Regions from separate parts of the Gryllotalpicola daejeonensis genome, predicted to be linked through region 3. Evidence: predicted binding sites of a transcription regulator. Region 3 holds the regulator's gene; each other region holds the start of a gene.

Region 1 (6,287 bases), on a different contig from region 3:
CGTAGGTCACGAGCCGCCCGTCGGCCGTCTCGATGAACTCGATGCCGGCGATCTCGATGCCGTTCGCGCGCGTGAAGGCGAGGTACTGATCGATGATCGGATGCCGGAACCCTTCGCGCAGCGAGAAGAGCTGGTCCCCCGGCTGCGGTGCGATGGTGGCACCGGGCGGCGTGATCGGCTTTCCTGTCGCCGGATCGATCGCGCAGGCGTCCGCAGGGCAGAGCTGGAACCCGCCGCGTGCGGTATCGGCGCGGATCGCGTAGAGGAACTCGCCGCCGACGATCTCGACGCGGGTGATGAAGGGCTCGGCCGGCGGCACGTATTCCTGCACGAGGGTGATGCCGTCTTGCGGCTCGTCGAGGTCGCCGCGAGCGATCGCTGCTTCGAGGTCGTCCGGTGACTCGAACCGCGCGACCGACAGGCCCTTGCCGCCCTGGTTGTGCTTGACGATGAACGGCGCCGCGAGCTCGCGGTGGAAGTCGCGGGCGACGTCGACGAGGTGCGCCGTGCCGATCGCGGCGACCGTGCGCGGCACCTCGATGCCGGCGCGCTTCAGGGCCGCGAGCTGGGCGACCTTGCTGACTTCGAGCTCGAGCACGGCCCGGCCGTTCACCGTACGTCGGCCGTTCGATTCGAGCCAGGCGAGCACCGAGCGCGCGTACTCCTTCGAGAGCGCGTGGCCGCGCGTGTGGCTCGACGCGCTGATGCGCGACCAGAAGACGCCGTCGGGCGGCACCGCGAGCGGGTCGAGCGGGCCGTCGACGAGCAGCCACTCGACGAGCGGCACACCCTCTGCCTCGAACGCCTCGCGGAAGACCCCGAACCACTCCGGGTTCTCGTGGATCGCATAGACCGCGGGACCGTCTGCCACCGGAAGCGCTGAACTCACGCGAAATACTCCTCTACATTCAGGGCGCCGCCCGCGCCCTCGAAATCTTCCCGAGCGGCCGCCCTCAGCTCGCCGTCAGCGAGGAAGTCGAGTGCCGTCAAGGCGAGCCCGAACGCGGCATCCACCGCGGCCCGGTCGCCCGCCTCTGAACTCGCCCACCCGGCGAACTCGGCCGTGTGCAGCGCGATGCCGGGCGGGCTCACCTTGATGACCGGGTGGATGCCCGGCACGCGCACGCTCACGTTGCCGAAATCGGTCGAGGCGGCAAGCTCGCTCGGCACCTCGGCCGAGGTGAGCGCCTTGCGCCCGCGAGTGGCCTGGTGGACCGCCCATCGCTCGGACAGCGGGCGGTTGAACCGCGTCGGCAGGGTCGCGGGCAGCGGGTCCCACACGAGCGTCACACCCGTGCCGGTCGCGAGCGCGGCACCGTGGGCGATGTCGGCGAGGCGACGACTCAGCTCTTTGAGCGTGTCGGCTCGGTGCGAGCGCAGGTAGAACTCGAGCACCGCGCGCCTCGGGATGACGCTCGGCCGCTCGCCGCCCTCTTTCACGATGCCGTGCACGCGGTCGGTCGGCGGCAGGTGCTGCCGCAGCAGGCCGACAGCCTGGTAGGCGAGCGTCACGGCGTCGAGCGCGTTGCGGCCGAGGAACGGCGAGGCGGAGGCGTGCGCCGCGACGCCCTCGAACTCCATGCGCAGAATCCGTCGCCCGATGAACGGGTGGTCGATCGCGTCGTACCCGAAGCCGTGCGCCATCAGCGCGGCATCGATGCCGTCGAAGGCGCCGCGCCGCGCCATGAGCTCTTTGCCGCTGCTGCCCTCTTCCGCCGGAGTGCCGAGCAGCACCACGCGCCCCGGCAGCCGGTCGCCGAGCCGCGCGAGCGCGGCGAACGCGCCCACCGCGCTCGCGGCGATGATGTTGTGGCCGCAGCCGTGCCCGATGCCGGGCAGCGCGTCGTACTCCCCGAGGATCGCCACCGTGGGCGCGCCGCCGTGTGATGAGCCGATGGATGCCTCGACCGCGGTCTCGAGTCCGTAGGCCCCGACCGTGGCCTGCACCCCTGTCAGTCGCTCGACGGCGGCGGCGACTGCCCCGGCGCTGCGCTGCTCGTGGAAGGCGACCTCTGGCGTCTCGAAGATGCGATGCGACAGCGCGGTGATCTCGGGCTCGAGCGAGTCGACTGCCGCGGCGACCTCGGCGGCGAGTTCTGCCGGGGCACCGGTGAACGACGAGGTGATGAACGCGGCGGCATCCGCCAATCTCTCGGCACGCGCCTGCAGCGCGTCGGCATACGCGCGATCGGGCGTCTCGGGATGCCCGAGATCACGAAAGACCATGCCCGCCACGCTAGGCCGCACCCCTGACACCGCGCTCGGATGTTGCCGCGTGTGACCGGACGCGACGGCCCCGCTTGCGGGGTGCGCGCGCGGCGGGCGATGTCGGCGGCGGCTGAGAGAATCGACGCGTGAGCAGCACCAGCGCCGAGAGCACCGAGCAGACCGTCCGTATCGAGCGTGTCGAGTGGGGCGACGATCGGGCTGCTGCGCTGCGCGCCGCGATGGACGATGAGATCGGCCCGCGCTACGCCGAGCTGCAGGCTGCGCTCACCGCCGATCAGCAGGAGCTGCGCGCGTCTGCGTTCGTGCTCGACCCCGCGACGTTGGCCGGCGTGTATCTCGCGATCGACTCGGACGGGACTCCCCTGGGCCACGCGGCGCTGCGCCGCCTCGAGACCGAGAACGGTGTCGAGTGGGAGCTCAAGAGGCTCGTCACGATCGCCGCCGCGCGCGGCCGCGGGGTCGGCACGCTGCTCATCGACGCCGTCGAGCGGGATGCCGTCGCCAACGGCGCCTCGCGGCTCGTGCTGCAGACCGGCATCAAGCAGCCCGAGGCGATCGCGCTCTACAAGAAGCTCGGCTACGAGCCGATCGCGGAATACGGACCGTACGTCGGCAAGGTGCCGGAGGGGCTGTATTTCGCTCGCGCACTGGGCTGAGGTTCGCCACCCTCACCCTATCGGACACAGATTCGATTTCTTTGTGGATTGTTCTTCCACTACATTCGAACGTTTGGTAAGCTGGCGTCACGTTGATCGGGGGATCACATGGCGTCAGACCAGCAGAGTGGGTGCGAGGCGCTGGCGCGCGTGTGCGCGCTGCTGCCGGTGTCGCTTGCTGTGCTGACGGATGATCAGCTGGTCGGGTTCGCACGGGCGGTTGAGGATGCCGGGCGGGTGCTGGACGGGCTGCGGCTCGGCGTCGCCCGCGAGGTCGATAACCGCACGGACGAGACACTGGGTGAGGAGTCCCTGGCGCGCAAGCTCGGGGCGAAGAAGCCCTGGGGCGCGCTGGAGACCGTGACCCGCACCTCGGCGAGAGACGCCCGGGAGCGGGTAGTCGAGGCGCGCCGGCTGGCGAAGCTGCCCGTGCTGGAGGCGGCGGTCGAAGCCGGGGTGCTCGGGCGGGCGCAGGCGGCGGCGATCATCGAACCGCTGCTGCCGGCCACAGAGCGCGCCGACACCGCACTGGTTGAAGCCGCATGCGAGAACCTCGTGGACCTGTCGAAAGTCCTGCCGGCGACCGCGGTCGTGGACGCCGCCCAGGCCTGGGCTCTCGTGCTCGACCCCGACGGGGTGGAACCGGTGGAGAAAGCCGCCGTCGAGAAGCGGTTCTTCCGGCTCGGGCGCGCCAAAGACGGCCTCGTGAAGTTCTCCGGCGCCCTCCCGGTCGAGCAGGCCGCCGCCATCCGCGCCGTACTGGACGCATACGTGAACCCGAGAGCCGGCGCATCCGTGAGGTTCGCCCCGGCCGACGACGACGGTGCCGCGGCTGACCACGGCGAGCACGCCGACGCCGCCCCCGTCACGGAGGCCGCCGCCAACGGCGCCGCGGGCGAAGGTGGCGATGCGCCGGCCGCGCCGAGCGGCACGCCCACGCTCGTGGCGACCGAGACGCAGCCGCCGACGGACATGCGCACCCCAGACCAGAAACGCGCCGACATCCTCCACGCCGTCTTCACCGCCGCCGCACGGGCACCCGAGACACCCACCATGGGCGGAGCACACCCCACAGTCTTGGTCGTCGTGCCGAAGGAGGACTTCGACTCCGGGCACGGGGCAGCGCGCATCGACGGCGAAGACGAACCCATCACCGCCACGACCGCGAAGCGGATCGCCGAGACCGGCGGCTACCAGGAAGTCCAGGTCGACCAGGCGGGGAAGATCCTCAACCTCGGAGACACGAAACGATGCGCCACCCCCTGGCAGCGCAGAGCACTCGCGGTCAGAGACAAAGGCTGCATCATCCCCGGCTGCACGATCCCGGCCAGGTGGTGCGAAGTCCACCACATCCAACCCGATCGCGACGGCGGACCGACGGACATCCTGAACCTCACCCTGCTCTGCTGGTTCCACCACCACGACATCGACACCGGCCCCTACCAACTCCGCATGGGCGAAGACGGAACACCCGAAATCCGCTGGATCTTCGGCAGCCACGCCACCGCATGGGTCAAAGCGGTGCACAAGCCCAGACGTGACCTCACGACCGCCGCGTAAGGCGCGGCGGCGGAGCTCTGCCCTGCCCGCGCCAAGGCGGAACTCCGCGCTGCAGAACTGCGGCCGGATTCGATGGTGCCGATGTGCGCAGACAGGCGTAGACCGGAAGGCATGAACCAGATCGCACACCAGCACCACACGCTGGACCCAGCCGAAGGGCCCGATCTCGACGTCGAAGACATCCCCAGCGTCATCGACGACGAAGACGACGGCCCCGTGGTCGGCAGCGACGCCGTCGCTTCATCCGACGGCGAAGAGCCGTTCGACTGACCCAACACAGATCCAAACAGTCAAACAACACAGAAGGCCCCGCGGGGGGCCTTCTTCTGATTCCGGGCCGCCGTCACTCCGGAACGTCGGTCGGCGCAGCATATTCGATCGTCGGCACCGTGCTCGTGCCGGTGTGGAATCCGGTCACACGCGTCAGCTCCGCGTCCTCCCCGCGAACGTGCACGGTCACCGCCCGCAGCCGATGTTCGGGGAACACGCACACGCGCTGCGAGCCGATGCTTCCGCCGCGCGCGAGCAGCTCACCGGCATCCGTCACGATCTCGAACTCGACCACGCGCTGACCGTCGGCCAGCTCCTCCTGCACCTCGAGGTGGTCGAGCGCGACGTCCGCGCCGAAATCGGCACGCCAACCGTCGTCGACGCGCCTCAGCTCGGCGCGCACCGGTTCGCCGAAGCGCCGGTCGAGCTCGGCGCGCAGCTCGCGAACGCGGGTGACATCGGCGTCGGGAATGCGTCCGCGCGAATCCGGCGGCAGATTGAGCAGCAGGTTCGCACCCAGCCCGATCGAGCCATAGAAGATCGCAAGCAGATGGTCGAGCGACTTCGGCTCGTCGCCGTCCGCCCAGAACCACCCGTGCCGAATCGAGACGTCGCATTCCGGCGGCAGGTAGAGCGCACGTCCGTAATCGACCCTGTCATCCGTGTAGTTCGACAGCGCTCCGCGCTCGACGGCATAGCGCACCGGGTCGGCGGCCAACCCGTCTTCGTTGCCGACCCAGCGGATCGTCGGCGCGCCCATGTTGAATACCATGGCGCGCGGCTGAAGCTCGGCAATCACCTTGAGATAGCGCGGCCAGTCATACACCCGGCCTTCGGAGCCGGCGCCGTCGAACCAGATCTCGGCGACCTCGCCGTAGCCCGCGCACAGCTCGCGCAGCTGCGCGACGTAGAGGTCGTCGTATGCCTCAGGATCGGCATACTCGGGCGCGTGCCTGTCCCACGGCGAGAGGTAGAACCCGAAGCGCAGGTCGTGGCGCGCGCAGGCATCCGCCACCTCGCGCACCACGTCGCCGCGCCCACCCCGCCACGGGGACGAGGCGACCGAATAGTCGGTGGTCACCGTGGGCCACAGGCAGAAGCCGTCGTGATGCTTCGCCGTGAGCACGACATAGCGGGCGCCGAGTTCCCGTGCCGTCGCCACCCACTGATCGGCGTCGAACTCGGTCGGCGCGAAGCTTTCCGCCGGCAGCGTGCCGTCGCTCCACTCGACGCCGTGGAAGGTGTTCAGCCCGAAGTGGAAGAACACGCCGAGCCGCATGCGCTGCCACGCGAGCTGCTCTGCGGTGGGGCGCGGAACGGGAGCGCCCAGCCCCTCAGACACTCAGACACTCAGAGTTCCAGAGAAACCAGTCAGCGAGCGGATGAGCGCGCCGCTCAGGCTGCGAGGTGCGACTGCAGCAGCCAGCGGTCCTTCACGAGCCCGCGCTCGATGCCGATCACGATGTCCTGGCTGTTGAGGTCGATGTCGTCGAGGCCCTCAACGGCGGCGCGCACCGTCACGAGCGCCGCGTCGATGAGCGCGACGACCTGCGAGACCGTGTCGGTCCAGTC
Region 2 (6,287 bases), on a different contig from region 3:
GATCCTCGTCGATGAAGTGCGCGAGCCGCTCGTCGCGGAACGCGGCGTAGTCGGGGTCGTCGTCGACACGCGGTGCCGAGAGCCGTGCTGCCAACGTGCCGCCGATCTCGTCCCACGCGGCCGCCTTCGCCTCGTCGACGAGCTGCTTCAGCGCCTCGTGTTCGACGGCCGTCGAGTCGTAGGCATGCGCAACGGCACGCAGCGCGAGCGGCTTGCGGCGGTGATCAGGCTCGACCACGACGGGCTTGCCGCCGGGGTAGATGCGGCCGCCGGTGTTCGCCTCTTCGCGGTCGAGGTCGCGCTGGGCACGAACGGCCGCGTCGCGATTCGTCTCGGCGAGCGCGTGGTACTCACCGCGCGCAAACTCCTCGAGCTCAGCTTCGTCGAACGGCTTGCCGTCGCGCAGCGCGTTGACGATCAGGTGGTTCTTCACCGCCATGCGCACGCCGTGGTAGGCGATCTTCAGGGCGTCCTCGACGACGTCGTCGAGGGGCGCGAGCGGCTCGGGCTCCGGCGGCACGAAGCTGCCGAGGTCGCGTCGCTTCTTCCTGAACAGTGCCACCCCTCCATCGTGCCGTATGAGACTGTGGCGTTCGCCTCGTCGTCGTGCCTATCGTCTGCGCATGGAACTCGGATTGCATATCGCCGACTTCACCTGGAACGGCGGCGACGCCGCTCTCGGCCCAACGCTTGCCGCTCACGCCAAGAACGCGGAGTCCGCCGGGATTTCCCGCATCACCGTCATGGATCACTTCTGGCAACTGCCGGGCATCGGCCCCGAAGACCGCGCCATGCTCGAGGCCTACACCGCCCTCGGGTTCCTCGCCGCACAGACCTCCACCGTGAAGCTGCACACGCTCGTCACGGGCGTCATCTACCGGCATCCGTCTCTGCTCGCAAAAGCCGTGACGACGCTCGACGTCCTTTCGGGCGGCCGCGCCGGTCTCGGTATCGGGGCGGCGTGGAATGATCAGGAATCCGCGGGGCTCGGCTTCGACTTCCCGCCCGTCGGAACGCGTCTCGCCCAGCTCGAGGAGGCCGTTCAGATCTGCCTGCAGATGTGGTCGGATTCCGAAGGCCCGTTCGATGGCACCCACTATCAGCTGGGGCGCACGCTCAACTCGCCGCAGTCGCTGACGCGGCCCCACCCCTATCTGCTCATCGGCGGGGGCGGAGAGAAGAAGACGCTGCGTCTCGTTGCGAGATACGCGGATGCCTGCAACCTCGCCGACGGGCCGGAGATCGCCCACAAGCTCGACGTGCTGCGCGCCCACTGCGACGCGGTCGGCCGCGCCTATTCCTCGGTCGAGAAGACGGCGATGATCAGGCTCGACCCCACACAGTCGGCCGACGAGGTCGTGGCGGCGTGCGAGCGCCTCGCCGGCTTGGGGTTCACCGCCACCTATGTGTATGCCGTCGGATACCCCGAACCGGCGAAGATCATCGATGTGCTGGGGGCGGTGGTGCCGCGCGTCGTGTGACGCTCGGTCGATGTTATCCACAGGCGGTCACCCTGTGGCGATTCAATGTCGGTGGTGTCTGGTTGACTTTCACTATGACATTCGAAGTCCCGTTCGATTCAGGAGTGACGCCGCTCGCCTCTGATCTCGGCACCTCCTGGCAGGCCGAGCTGCTCGAACGCGTCTGTCAGGGGCGTCGCGAAATCGCCAAGATCGAGGCGGCCGAGGTGCGCGTGCTCGCGGATCTGCTCATGGACGCGGAAGGCTCCGCCGGCGAAGACGCCATCGACGCCGGCGATGTGGCCGACGTCACCCGCCGCCACGACCTGAAGGTCCGGTCCCTGGCCACCGAGCTGGCCGCGTCGCTGAAGATCTCCGTGCGCACCGCCGAGCAGCGCCTCGCCGAAGCCTGGACCCTCGCCAACGAGCTGCGGGCGACGCTCGCCGCCCTGGAAGCCGGCGACATCTCCCGCGCACACGCCCACGAGATCATCACCGAGACCGCGCATCTTCCCTCCGGCAGCCGCGTCGCCGCTGAGGCCGCTCTGCTGCCGTGGGCGAAGAAGCTCGGCCTCGCCCGGTTCCGCAAGAAGGCCGCACAGGTCCTGGAGACCCTCGAGACCGAGTCGCTACGCAGGCGCCACGAACGGGCCTTCGCGAAACGGCACATCGAGCTCACCCCCGCCCGCGATGGCATGGCCCACCTCGACGCCTACCTCGAGCTGTCCGACGCGGCCCGCATCAAGGCCGGCCTCGAGAACGCCGCCCAGGAAGCTCGCGCCGCCGGCGATGCCCGCACCGGCGCCCAGCTCGAGGCCGACTTCGCCGTCGAACTGCTCCTCGACGGTCAGATCACCATCGGCAGCCTCGACACTCAGACCGATCAGGCGCGGTCCACCCGAGACGGCAAAGTTTCCGCCTCCCCGGCCCGCGAGGCCCGCACCGCCGCGGTCAAGCACCGCGCCGCGGTCACCGTGGACGTGCTGATCCCCGCCGAGACCCTCGCCGGCAAGAACGATCAGCCCGGCCTCATCCCCGGCCTGGGCGTCATCGACCCGTTCCGCGCCCGCGAACTCGTCGCCCTGGCCCCCAGCCTGCGCCGTATCCTCACCGACCCGATCACCAGCGCCATCCTCGACTTCGACCGCACCACCTACCGGGTCCCGGCCGAACTGAAACGCGTGCTGAAGCTGCGCGACCAGCACTGCCGCGCCCCCGGCTGCGGCGCCCCACCCAAGTACACCGAACTCGACCACTCCATCGCCTATGCCCGCGGCGGCACCACCGCACTGACCGACCTCGCGCACCTGTGCAAGAACCACCACGTGCTGAAACACCAGGCCGGGTGGTCACTGCGGCAATACCTCGACGGAGTCCTCGACTGGCGCGCACCAAGCGGCCGCACCTACCGCACCTACCCAGAGCTCACCGTGCCCACCCGCCGCACCGACCCCTGGAACCCGCCCGACACCGGCGAACCCGCACCCTTCGACGGACCCAAAGCGCGCAAAGCGCACCGCGCCCGACGCCGGATACCGCGAAACTGACCGACCGATAGGGGCATCTTCCGATGGCGCGTCACGATTCCGGGCCGGCCGGGTCGTATAGGGCATGAGCATTCTGAGTGTGCCGCTCGAGGCACTTCCCCTCATGCAGCCCGCAATGACGTCCGCCGCGAAGCCCGACGATGAGCTGAAGTCGCGCGGACTCGTTGAGAACGATCGCAAGGCGCTGCGCCTCGTCGCGCCCTGGCACGCCGAGACCTTCCGCCACTCGCGCACCGGCGAGCTGCTGTTCGCGGCGTGCGACTGCATGCTCGACCGCGATCACAGCTATGCCGAGCGGATGCTGTGGCCGGCCGGCCTCATGAAGCGCGACTCCTGAGGCATCCGCTCGCCCTGTTCGGTTGCGCCACCAGGATCCGCATTTCGCCGCCCGGATCCGGGTAGCGGAAAGCGGAAGGCAGTGGCGCACTCGCACCGCCGCCGAGCGCGGTGCGGCACCTAGCCCCAGTGCCGGTCGCGCTGCGGCACCAGCGGAATCGACAGCAGCGGCGCGATCGCCACAAGCGCGAACGCGACCGGGTAGCCGACCGCGGTGATCAGCGCGCCGATGCCCGGGCCGACCGCCGAGGCGGCGAGGAACTGACCCGTGTTCTGCAGCCCGAGGGCGCGGCCCGACCACGCGGGCCCCGCAGCCTCGGCCACCGAGGTGAACGAAAGTCCGTTGTCGGCGACGCTCACGGTGGTGGCGATGATCAGCACGACCGCGGCGGCGACCGACCACTTCACCGAACCGGTCGCGGCCAGCGCCGCCATCACGACGACGCCCGAGACGGCGACCCAGCGCAGCACGCGGGTGCGCGAACCCACGCGGTCCGACCACGAGCCGATGACGATGCGGCCGATCGCCCCGACGAACTGCGAGAGGCCGATGACGATTCCGGCGGCCGTCGCGCTCCAGTGCAGCTGCGTGATGAGCCAGACCAGCCCGAAGATCGACAGCGTGAACTGCGGCACGACGAGCAGCACCGAGACGAGGTGGATGCGCCACAGGAATCCGCTCGCCCGATATGGGTTAGCCGGAGCCTCGGTCGACGCGGGGCGCGGCGCAGGGCGCGGCGGATTCTTGATGCCCAGCGCACACAGCACGGTGAGCACCGCGAGCACGACGGCCGCGAGCAGCAGCGGCCCCGCAGGCCCGAGGCGATCGGCGAGCGGCGGCACCGCGACGGCGGCCGCTGCGACGCCGAGCGGCTGCGACATCTGCCGGATGCCCATTGCGAGCCCGCGGCGTGACCGCGGGAACCACCCGACGACGACCCGACCGCTCGCGGCATTCGTGCTCGCCGAAGCCGCGCCGCCGAGCAGCAGAAGCACGCCGAGGCCCACGAAGCCGCTCGCGAACGAGGCGGCGAGTGCGAACGCCGCCGTCAGGAACAGTCCGCCGGCGATGACCCAGCGCTCTCCATACCGGTCGGCGAGGGCGCCCCACGCGACCAGCGTCAGCACCATGCCGAAGGTCGGCGCGGACGCGAGCAGCCCGGCCTGAGCGAGCGGCACTCCGCGCTGCACGTGCAGCAACGGAATGAGGTAGGCAGGCGTCGAGACGAGCAGGGTGCCGGCCGCCTGGGCGAGAACGCCGAGGGCAAGCATCCGCCAGGCCGCTGCCGGGGTCGCCTCGGTGTCGCTCATCGCGCTGCCTCCTCATTCGGGATACCATTTCGGTATACCAATGCTTACACGGGCGATGAGGATGCGCGAAATGGGCGAAGGCGCCGGGAAGACCAGTGGCAGCGGCACGGTCGCCGATCAGAGTGAGCGCAACGGCGCCGCAGAGCAGACCCGCGGCAGTGATGCCGCAAAGTCGGCCCGCGACGCCGCCGCGGCAGACCAAACGCGCGACGGCGGCGCGTACTCCGCGCTACGCGCCGCGATCCTTTCGTTCGAGCTGGCGCCGGGCGAGCGGCTCAGCGAGCGCGGACTCGAGACCGTCGCCGGGGGCTCGCGCACTCCGGTGCGCGCCGCGCTGATGCGCCTCGCCTCGGACGGACTCGTCCAGCGCGCCGGCCGGGGCTGGCAGGTCACCCCGCTCGACCTCGCCGAGGTGCGCGCCGTCATGGAGTACCGCGAAGCCCTCGAGACCGCGGCCGTGCGTCTTGCCGTCGAGCGTGCGGGCGCGGAAGAGCTCGAGGCGCTGCGCCTGATCGCCGATGCGAGCCAAGCGGATGCCGGCGCCGAGTCCCCGTCGAACGGCGAAGCCACCCTGCGCGACGGCACTCTGCGTGACGGCACGGATTTCCACGTCGCGCTCGCGGGCCTCTCGCGCAATCCGTTCCTGGTCGACGGGATGAGTCAGGTGCTCACCCGGCTGCTGCGCGTGCGCTGGCTGTCCGCGAGCACCGCAGAGTCACGCGACCGCGCCCGCGCGGAGCACCTCGAGATCGTGGCATCCGTCACCACTCGCGACGCAGACAAAGCCGTCGCGCTCGTCACCGCGCACAGCCGCGGCACCCGCGACCGCCTGCTCGGCTTCCTCGCCGACGAGCGTCGGCGCCTGCGCGGCAGCGGCATCGCCGTCGTCGAGTCGGCGGGCTGAGCGGGGCGCGCCGGGCGCACAACGCACGATTCGGCACACGGATGCCGCGACCAGAGGTGCCGAATCGTGCAAAGGGTGCCGAACCGTTCGCGACCGCCCGCGCCCCTACAGCGCCTTCAGCGCATCCCGCCCGAAGGTGAACGCGCGCATCAGCCCGAGCAGCCCCAGCACGATCAGAATCACCGCGGCCACCATGAGCAGCCAGAACCCCGACCACCCGGGCACGGCCAGCACGGCGACGCCGCCGAGCACACTGATCACCCCGTAGGCGATCGCCCACCCCTGCCGCGGCGAGGCCCCGGACTCGGTGATCGACATGATGCCCTCGACGATCCAAGCCACCCCGACCACGATCGCGATGACGAGCAGCAGCGTCGCCGACGCAAGGGCGGTGTCGCGCAGCGCGATCACGCCCCCGACCAGAAGCAGTGTGCCGAGCAGCACCCCGAGCACGCGGTGTCCGGTGCCGAGCGAGCGCCCGAAGATGCCCAGCACGAGCCGCACTCCGCCCGTGATCACGAGGTAGATGCCGAACAGCACGGCCAGCACCGGAATCGTGTGGTGCGGCCAGATCAACAGCAGCACGCCGACGATCACCGCGGCCGCGCCAGCGATGCCGAACGCGACCCGCACTCCCCTGATCGCCCGCTTGGCGAGCCCTCTCGCCTCGAGCCGAAGCGCGTCACGGAATTCGTCGGGCGAGGACGGGATGCTCATGACCGAAAAACT
Region 3 (6,287 bases):
GCGATCGCCTCGCCGAACTTCCCGATGACGGCGTCGGCCCAGTCGGGGTTCTCGAGGGCGGCCGTTCCGAGGTTCACGCGCGTCGCGCCGAGTTCGAGGGCATGCTCGAGCGACGCGTCGTCGCGGATGCCGCCCGAGAGCTCGATCTTCACGCCCTGCACCTCGCGCAGCACGTCGCGCATGACCGACCGGTTCTCACCTCGGCCGAATGCCGCGTCGAGGTCGACCAGGTGGATCCATTCCGCGCCCTGTTGCGCCCAGTCGAGCGCCGCGTCGATGGGGCTGCCGTAGCTGGTCTCGCTGCCGGCCTCGCCCTGGGTCAGGCGCACGGCCTGACCGCCCGCGACGTCGACTGCGGGCAGAAGGACGAGCTTGGGCGAGGTGGTGGCGTCAGTCATTCGGGTCTCTCTTGTGATGCGTGTGGATCGTTGGGGGCGCGAGCCGGCCGCCGGTGCGCTGATTACTTGCGCAGCGAGTTCACCCAGTTGGTGAGCAGACGGATGCCTGCCTGCCCGGACTTCTCGGGGTGGAACTGCGTGGCGCTGAGCGGCCCGTTCTCGACGGCGGCGATGAACCGCGCGCCGTGCTCGGCCCAGGTGACGCGCGGGGCCGGGAAGGGCGGCTGCGTCTCGAGCCGCCAGTCCTGGGCGGCGTAGGAGTGCACGAAGTAGAACCGCTCCCCCTCGAGCCCATCGAAGAGCACCGAGCCCTCTGGTGCCTCTACCTCGTTCCAGCCGATGTGCGGAAGGACCGGCGCATCGAGTTCGGTGACGTCGCCGGGCCACTCCCCCAGTCCGTCGGTCTCGACGCCGCGCTCGTCGCCATGCTCGAACATGACCTGCATGCCGACGCAGATGCCGAGTACGGGGCGGCCACCCGCCAGCCTGCGCTCGATCAGCTCGTCGCCGCGCACCGACTTGAGCTGGTCGACGACGGCGCGGAAGGCACCGACGCCGGGGACCAGCAGCCCGTCGGCATCCATCACGGCCTGGCGGTCGCGCGTGATCGTGACCGCTGCACCCGCCGCCTCGAGCGCTTTGGCCGCCGAGTGGACGTTGCCGCTGCCGTAGTCGAGGATCACGACCGTGGGGCGCGATGGCGCGTCGGTCACAGGGCGCCCTTGGTGGATGGGATGCCGCTGACCGCGGCGTCGAAGGCCTTCGCCTGGCGGAAAGCGCGGGCGAATGCCTTGAACTCGGCTTCAGCGATGTGGTGCGGGTCACGCCCGTCGAGCACGCGCACGTGCACCGTGAGAGCCGCGTTGAAAGCGATCGCCTCGAAGACGTGCCTGACCATCGAGCCCGTGAAGTGGCCGCCGATGAGGTGCAGCTCGAACCCGGCGGGCTCGCCGGAGTGGACGAGGTAGGGCCGGCCGGAGATGTCGACGACCGCCTGCACGAGCGCATCATCGAGCGGCACGAGCGCGTCGCCGAACCGGCTGATGCCGCTCTTGTCGCCGAGCGCCTGGCGGATCGCCTGACCGAGGACGATGCCGGTGTCTTCGGCGGTGTGGTGGACGTCGATGTGGGTGTCGCCGGTCGCGCGAACGGTGAGGTCGGTGAGCGAGTGCTTGGCGAAGGCCGTGAGCAGGTGGTCGTAGAACGGCACAGCGCTCTGGATGTCGCTGCGCCCGGTGCCATCGAGGTCGAGGCTCAGCTCGATGCGCGACTCACTGGTCTCTCGCGTGATGGAGGCGGTGCGGGGGCCTGCGGTCATGCGCTCAGCCTACTGGGGCGCGCTCGGATGTTTCCGCGAGCGGGCTGCCGTGACGCTCGACGTAGCGAGCCATCGCGTCGAGGAACTCGCTCGTCTCAGACTCGGTTCCCGCGGAGACGCGGAGGCTGTTCGGGATGCCCATCTCACGGATGATGATGCCCTCCGCCAGCAGCTCGTCGAACACCTCGCGCGGGTTGGCGACGCGATCGAAGAGGACGAAGTTGGACCACGTGCGGTAGGGGTGGAACCCGAGCGCCGTCAACTCGGTGACGATGCGGTCGCGCTGCACCTTGATCTCGTCGACCATCGCGAGCATCTCGCGCGCGTGGGCGAGCGCCCCAAGCGCCGCCGCCTGCGTCAGCGCGGACAGGTGGTACGGCAGCCGGACGAGGCGGAGCGCGTCGGCGATGGCGGGGTCTGCCGCGAGGTACCCGAGTCGGACGCCCGCGAAGGCGAACGCCTTGCTCATCGTTCGCGAGACGACGAGGCGCTCACGACCAGGCAGCAGCGTGAGCGCACTCGGCTCACCGGCCGGGAAGAACTCGGCATATGCCTCGTCGACGATCACGATGCCGGGCGCCACCTCGTAGACCGCCTCGACGACGTCGAGAGACAGAGGCGTGCCCGTGGGGTTGTTCGGCGAGCACAGGATCACCACGTCAGGCTGAGTGCGGCGCACCCAGTCGGCGGCTCGCTCAGCCGACAGCTCATAATCGGCGTCTCGGTCGCCCGCGACCCACTCGGTGCCGGTGCCGGAGGCAAGCAGCGGATACATCGAGTATGTCGGCGCGAAGCCGAGCACAGTGCGGCCCGGGCCACCGAACACCTGGAGCAGCTGCTGCAGGATCTCGTTCGAACCATTCGCCGCCCAGAGGTTGTCGCGCGTCAGGCCGTGGCCCAGATAGCCGGCCAGCGCGTCGCGCAGCTCGACGAACTCGCGGTCGGGGTAGCGATTCGCGCCGCTCACAGCCTTCGCGAGCCGCTCGAGCACGTCGGCCTGCACGTCGTCGGGGATGGGGTGAGTGTTCTCGTTGACGTTCAGCTCGACCCTGACATGCTTCTGCGGCGCGCCATACGGCTCACGGCCGCGCAGGTCGTCACGGATCGGGAGGTCTGAGAGAGACGTCACGCCTCTATCGTAGGCGGCGCCTTGACAGGCCTCCGCTTGAGCTACCTCGCGTACTGCGCGGGGATCGCGAGCGATTCGCCGGGCGTCACGACGGTGCTCTGCAGCCCGTTCATGTCAACGATTGCGTCGATCACTTCACGCGGGTCGGCGTGAGGGGCGACACGCTCGGCGATCTGCCACAGCGACTCACCTTGCGCGACAGTGACGTGCTCGACGCTGCCGTGTGCGGTCGCCGCCGACGGCGCCTGCGCGGACGCGGCCCCGGTGCTGACGCCGAACCAGAGCGCGGCGGCCAGCAGAGGCGCCGACGCCAGCGCGACCAGCGCGAGCCTGCCGCGCCGGGTCACACGGAGTCGCGAGCGAACCGCCGGGCCGGGATGCGCCGGCGTGCCGACGGGCCGTCGCACGTTGAACGCTGCCCTCGCGGACGTGTGAACAGTGAAGCTGCTCATCTCAACCCTCAACCTTCGTCACCTGGTTCGGAACGCCTGTTCGATATTTCGGACGCTTACGAACCTATCTTCGATCTAAACTTGATGCAAGCCCCGCATGATTCACGAACTTATCCACCGGTTTCGGCGACTCGCTCGAACAAATCCCCTACACAGAGGGGGTTTGTCGCTAGTGTGTGGCTCACTGGTGGAAATGCAACCAGCGACCACTGACATTGGGGATTTGACGTGACCACAGATGCCGTCAGCGCCGACACCGGCGCTGCACCGAAGCGCCGTACCCGCCGCCGCAAGAACCTCAGCGACAAGCAGCTCGCGATCCTCGACGTGATCAAGAAGTCGCTCGCCGCGCGCGGCTACCCGCCGAGCATGCGCGAGATCGGCGACGCGGTCGGTCTCGCCTCACTGTCGAGCGTGACGCACCAGCTCAACCAGCTCGAGCTCTCCGGCTACCTGCGCCGCGACCCGAATCGGCCACGCGCGCTCGAGATCCTCATCGACCCTCCGTCACCGGCCGAGCAGACCGACGACTTCGAGACCAAGGCGCCCGTCGGCGACGCGATGCTCGTTCCCCTCGTCGGGCGCATCGCCGCAGGCATCCCCATCACCGCCGACCAGCAGGTGGAAGAGGTGTTCCCCCTCCCCCGCCGCCTCGTCGGCAACGGCGACCTGTTCATGCTCAAGGTCGCCGGCGAATCGATGATCGACGCCGCGATCTGCGACGGCGACTGGGTGGTCGTGCGCCAGCAGCAGGACGCCGTGAACGGCGAGATCGTGGCCGCGATGCTCGAGGGCGAGGCCACGGTGAAGGTGTTCCGTCAGCGTGACGGCCACACCTGGCTGCTGCCGCGCAACTCGGCCTTCGAGCCGATCGTGGGCGACGAGGCGGTCATCCTCGGCAAGGTCGTCGCCGTTCTGCGCGCGGTCTGACGCTCAAGCACGTCGGGGGGCCTACGAGGCGGGCTCCCCGACGATGGCCTGCGCCTCGCTCGTGAACTCGGGCGCGATCAACTGCGCATAGCGCGCGTCGTCGATGAGGCCGACGCGCGCAAGCACGGCGAGGGGTACCTCGTGCATGTTCCGCGTGTACAGATGGATGCCTGGCGCCCCGCCTTCGATGAGGCGCTCGGTGAGCTTCGCGGCGAAGTCGATGCCGATCTCGCGCCGACCGGCCTCGGTCGGCTCGACCTCGAGCGCCACGGCGAAGTCGGCCGGTGCTTGCTCGCCCGAGAGCTCGAGATTGCGCGCCAGTCCCGCCGGTGTCGTCACGGGCGTGATCGCGGGCAGGATCGGCAGCTCGACACCGGCGGCGCGCGCGGCGTCGACCATGCGGAAGTAGTCCTCGGCGTGGAAGATCATCTGGCAGATCGCGAGGTTGGCGCCGGCAGCTTGCTTGGCGAGCAGCGTGTCGATGTCCTGCTGCCAGGAGCGGGAGGACGGGTGTCCGTTCGGGAACGCGGCGACGGCGATGGCCGCGCGCTCGCGCCCGTCGCGGTCGACCGTGATTCCCGGCGTGCCCGGAACCGCGACCTCGCGCCACGGCCTGCGCTCGTTCTGGACTGCATGGATCAGCTGGACGAGTTCGGCTGCTGTGCGGATGTCGCCGGGGAAGGCATCCTCAGGTGCGCCGACGGGCAGATCACCGCGGACGGCGAGGAAGCTGTGCACGCCGGCATCCATGAAGGTCCGCACGGTTTCGTGCGCGTGCTGCACCGTCGACCCGACGCAGGTGAGGTGCGCCATGGTCCGCACTCCGGGGTGGTTCTCGATCACGTGCTTCAGCACGTCCAGCGATGCGTCTTGCGACGAACCGCCCGCGCCGTAGGTCACCGAGACGAATTCGGGCCCCGCGGCGACGAGGCGCGCGATGCGGTCGGGCAGCTGCTTCGCGATGTGCTCGGAGCGGGCGGGATGCAGCTCGAACGAGAACGGCACCTTCCTCATGCGCGCGGAGCCGCCTCGAGGCGATACGGCTCGAACGGCGCGACGCGGCTCGGGTCGATGAGCGCCGAGATGCGCGTGCCCTGCTCGGTGTAGCTCTGCGAGGTCACGCGGCCGTGATCGTGGAGCGCCGCGATGATCTCGCCGTGCTCGTAGGGGACGAGCAGCTCGATCGGGACCGAGTGGTCGGGAATCAGGTACGCGATGCGGGCGAGCACCTCGTCGATACCCTCGCCGGTGCGGGCGCTCGCGAAGACGGCGCCGGGCACGAGTCCACGCAGCACGAGGCGGGTGTCGTCATCGATCAGATCGGATTTGTTGAACACCACGAGCTCGGGGATGTCTCGCGCACCCACCTCGCCGATGACGTCGCGCACCGTCTGCAGCTGGCTCGCCGGGTCGGGGTGAGAGGCGTCGACGACGTGCACGATCACGTCGGAGTCCTGAACCTCCTCGAGCGTCGAGCGGAAGGCCTCGACGAGCTGGTGGGGAAGGTTGCGCACGAATCCGACGGTGTCGGCCAGCGTGTACGGTCGGCCGTCGAGTGTCTGCGAGCGGCGCACCGTCGAGTCCAGCGTCGCGAAGAGGGCGTTCTCGACGAGCACTCCCGCACGCGTGATGCGGTTGAGCAGACTCGACTTGCCCGCGTTGGTGTAGCCCGCGATGGCGACCGATGGCACCTCGTTGCGGCGGCGATTCGCGCGCTTGGCGTCACGGGCCGGCTTCATGTCCTTGATCTGACGGCGCAGCTTCGCCATGCGCGAGTGGATGCGGCGGCGATCGAGCTCGATCTTGGTCTCACCGGGGCCGCGGCTCCCCATGCCGTTTCCGGCGCCGCCGACCTGGCCACCGGCCTGACGGCTCATGGACTCGCCCCACCCGCGCAGACGGGGCAGCAGGTACTCGAGCTGCGCGAGCTCGACCTGCGCCTTGCCCTCGCGGCTCTTGGCGTGCTGGCTGAAGATGTCGAGGATCACGGCGGTGCGGTCGATGACCTTCACCTTGACGACGTCTTCGAGCGCACGACGCTGGCTCGGCGCGAGCTCGGT

Evidence for each region. The regulator LexA, encoded in region 3, represses DNA repair genes until DNA is damaged. The targets are predictions, from matches to a motif close to TCGAACANNTGTTCGA.
Region 1: ABD736_RS12635 (HNH endonuclease signature motif containing protein) is a predicted target of LexA. The motif match lies at 2,906-2,921, and genes of this name have one in related genera.
Region 2: ABD736_RS11000 (HNH endonuclease signature motif containing protein) is a predicted target of LexA. The motif match lies at 1,563-1,578, and genes of this name have one in related genera.

What each region holds. Positions count from the first base shown of each region.
Region 1 is NZ_BAABBV010000001.1:2,607,893-2,614,179, reverse strand. Features, by position in the region: gene ABD736_RS12650 (ATP-grasp domain-containing protein) at 1-889, opposite strand, end outside; gene ABD736_RS12645 (M20 family metallopeptidase) at 886-2,226, opposite strand; gene ABD736_RS12640 (GNAT family N-acetyltransferase) at 2,355-2,885, shown strand; gene ABD736_RS12635 (HNH endonuclease signature motif containing protein) at 2,994-4,445, shown strand; gene ABD736_RS12630 (hypothetical protein) at 4,557-4,715, shown strand; gene ABD736_RS12625 (alpha-L-fucosidase) at 4,789-6,057, opposite strand; gene ABD736_RS12620 (Dps family protein) at 6,111-6,287, opposite strand, start outside.
Region 2 is NZ_BAABBV010000001.1:2,247,648-2,253,934, reverse strand. Features, by position in the region: gene ABD736_RS11010 (hypothetical protein) at 1-562, opposite strand, end outside; gene ABD736_RS11005 (LLM class F420-dependent oxidoreductase) at 624-1,481, shown strand; gene ABD736_RS11000 (HNH endonuclease signature motif containing protein) at 1,586-3,007, shown strand; gene ABD736_RS10995 (hypothetical protein) at 3,072-3,344, shown strand; gene ABD736_RS10990 (MFS transporter) at 3,464-4,654, opposite strand; gene ABD736_RS10985 (GntR family transcriptional regulator) at 4,725-5,558, shown strand; gene ABD736_RS10980 (HdeD family acid-resistance protein) at 5,664-6,275, opposite strand.
Region 3 is NZ_BAABBV010000002.1:19,294-25,580, forward strand. Features, by position in the region: gene priA (bifunctional 1-(5-phosphoribosyl)-5-((5-phosphoribosylamino)methylideneamino)imidazole-4-carboxamide isomerase/phosphoribosylanthranilate isomerase PriA) at 1-398, opposite strand, end outside; gene hisH (imidazole glycerol phosphate synthase subunit HisH) at 461-1,111, opposite strand; gene hisB (imidazoleglycerol-phosphate dehydratase HisB) at 1,108-1,716, opposite strand; gene ABD736_RS12980 (histidinol-phosphate transaminase) at 1,721-2,845, opposite strand; gene ABD736_RS12985 (LysM peptidoglycan-binding domain-containing protein) at 2,887-3,297, opposite strand; gene lexA (transcriptional repressor LexA) at 3,526-4,227, shown strand; gene ABD736_RS12995 (methylenetetrahydrofolate reductase) at 4,249-5,241, opposite strand; gene hflX (GTPase HflX) at 5,238-6,287, opposite strand, start outside.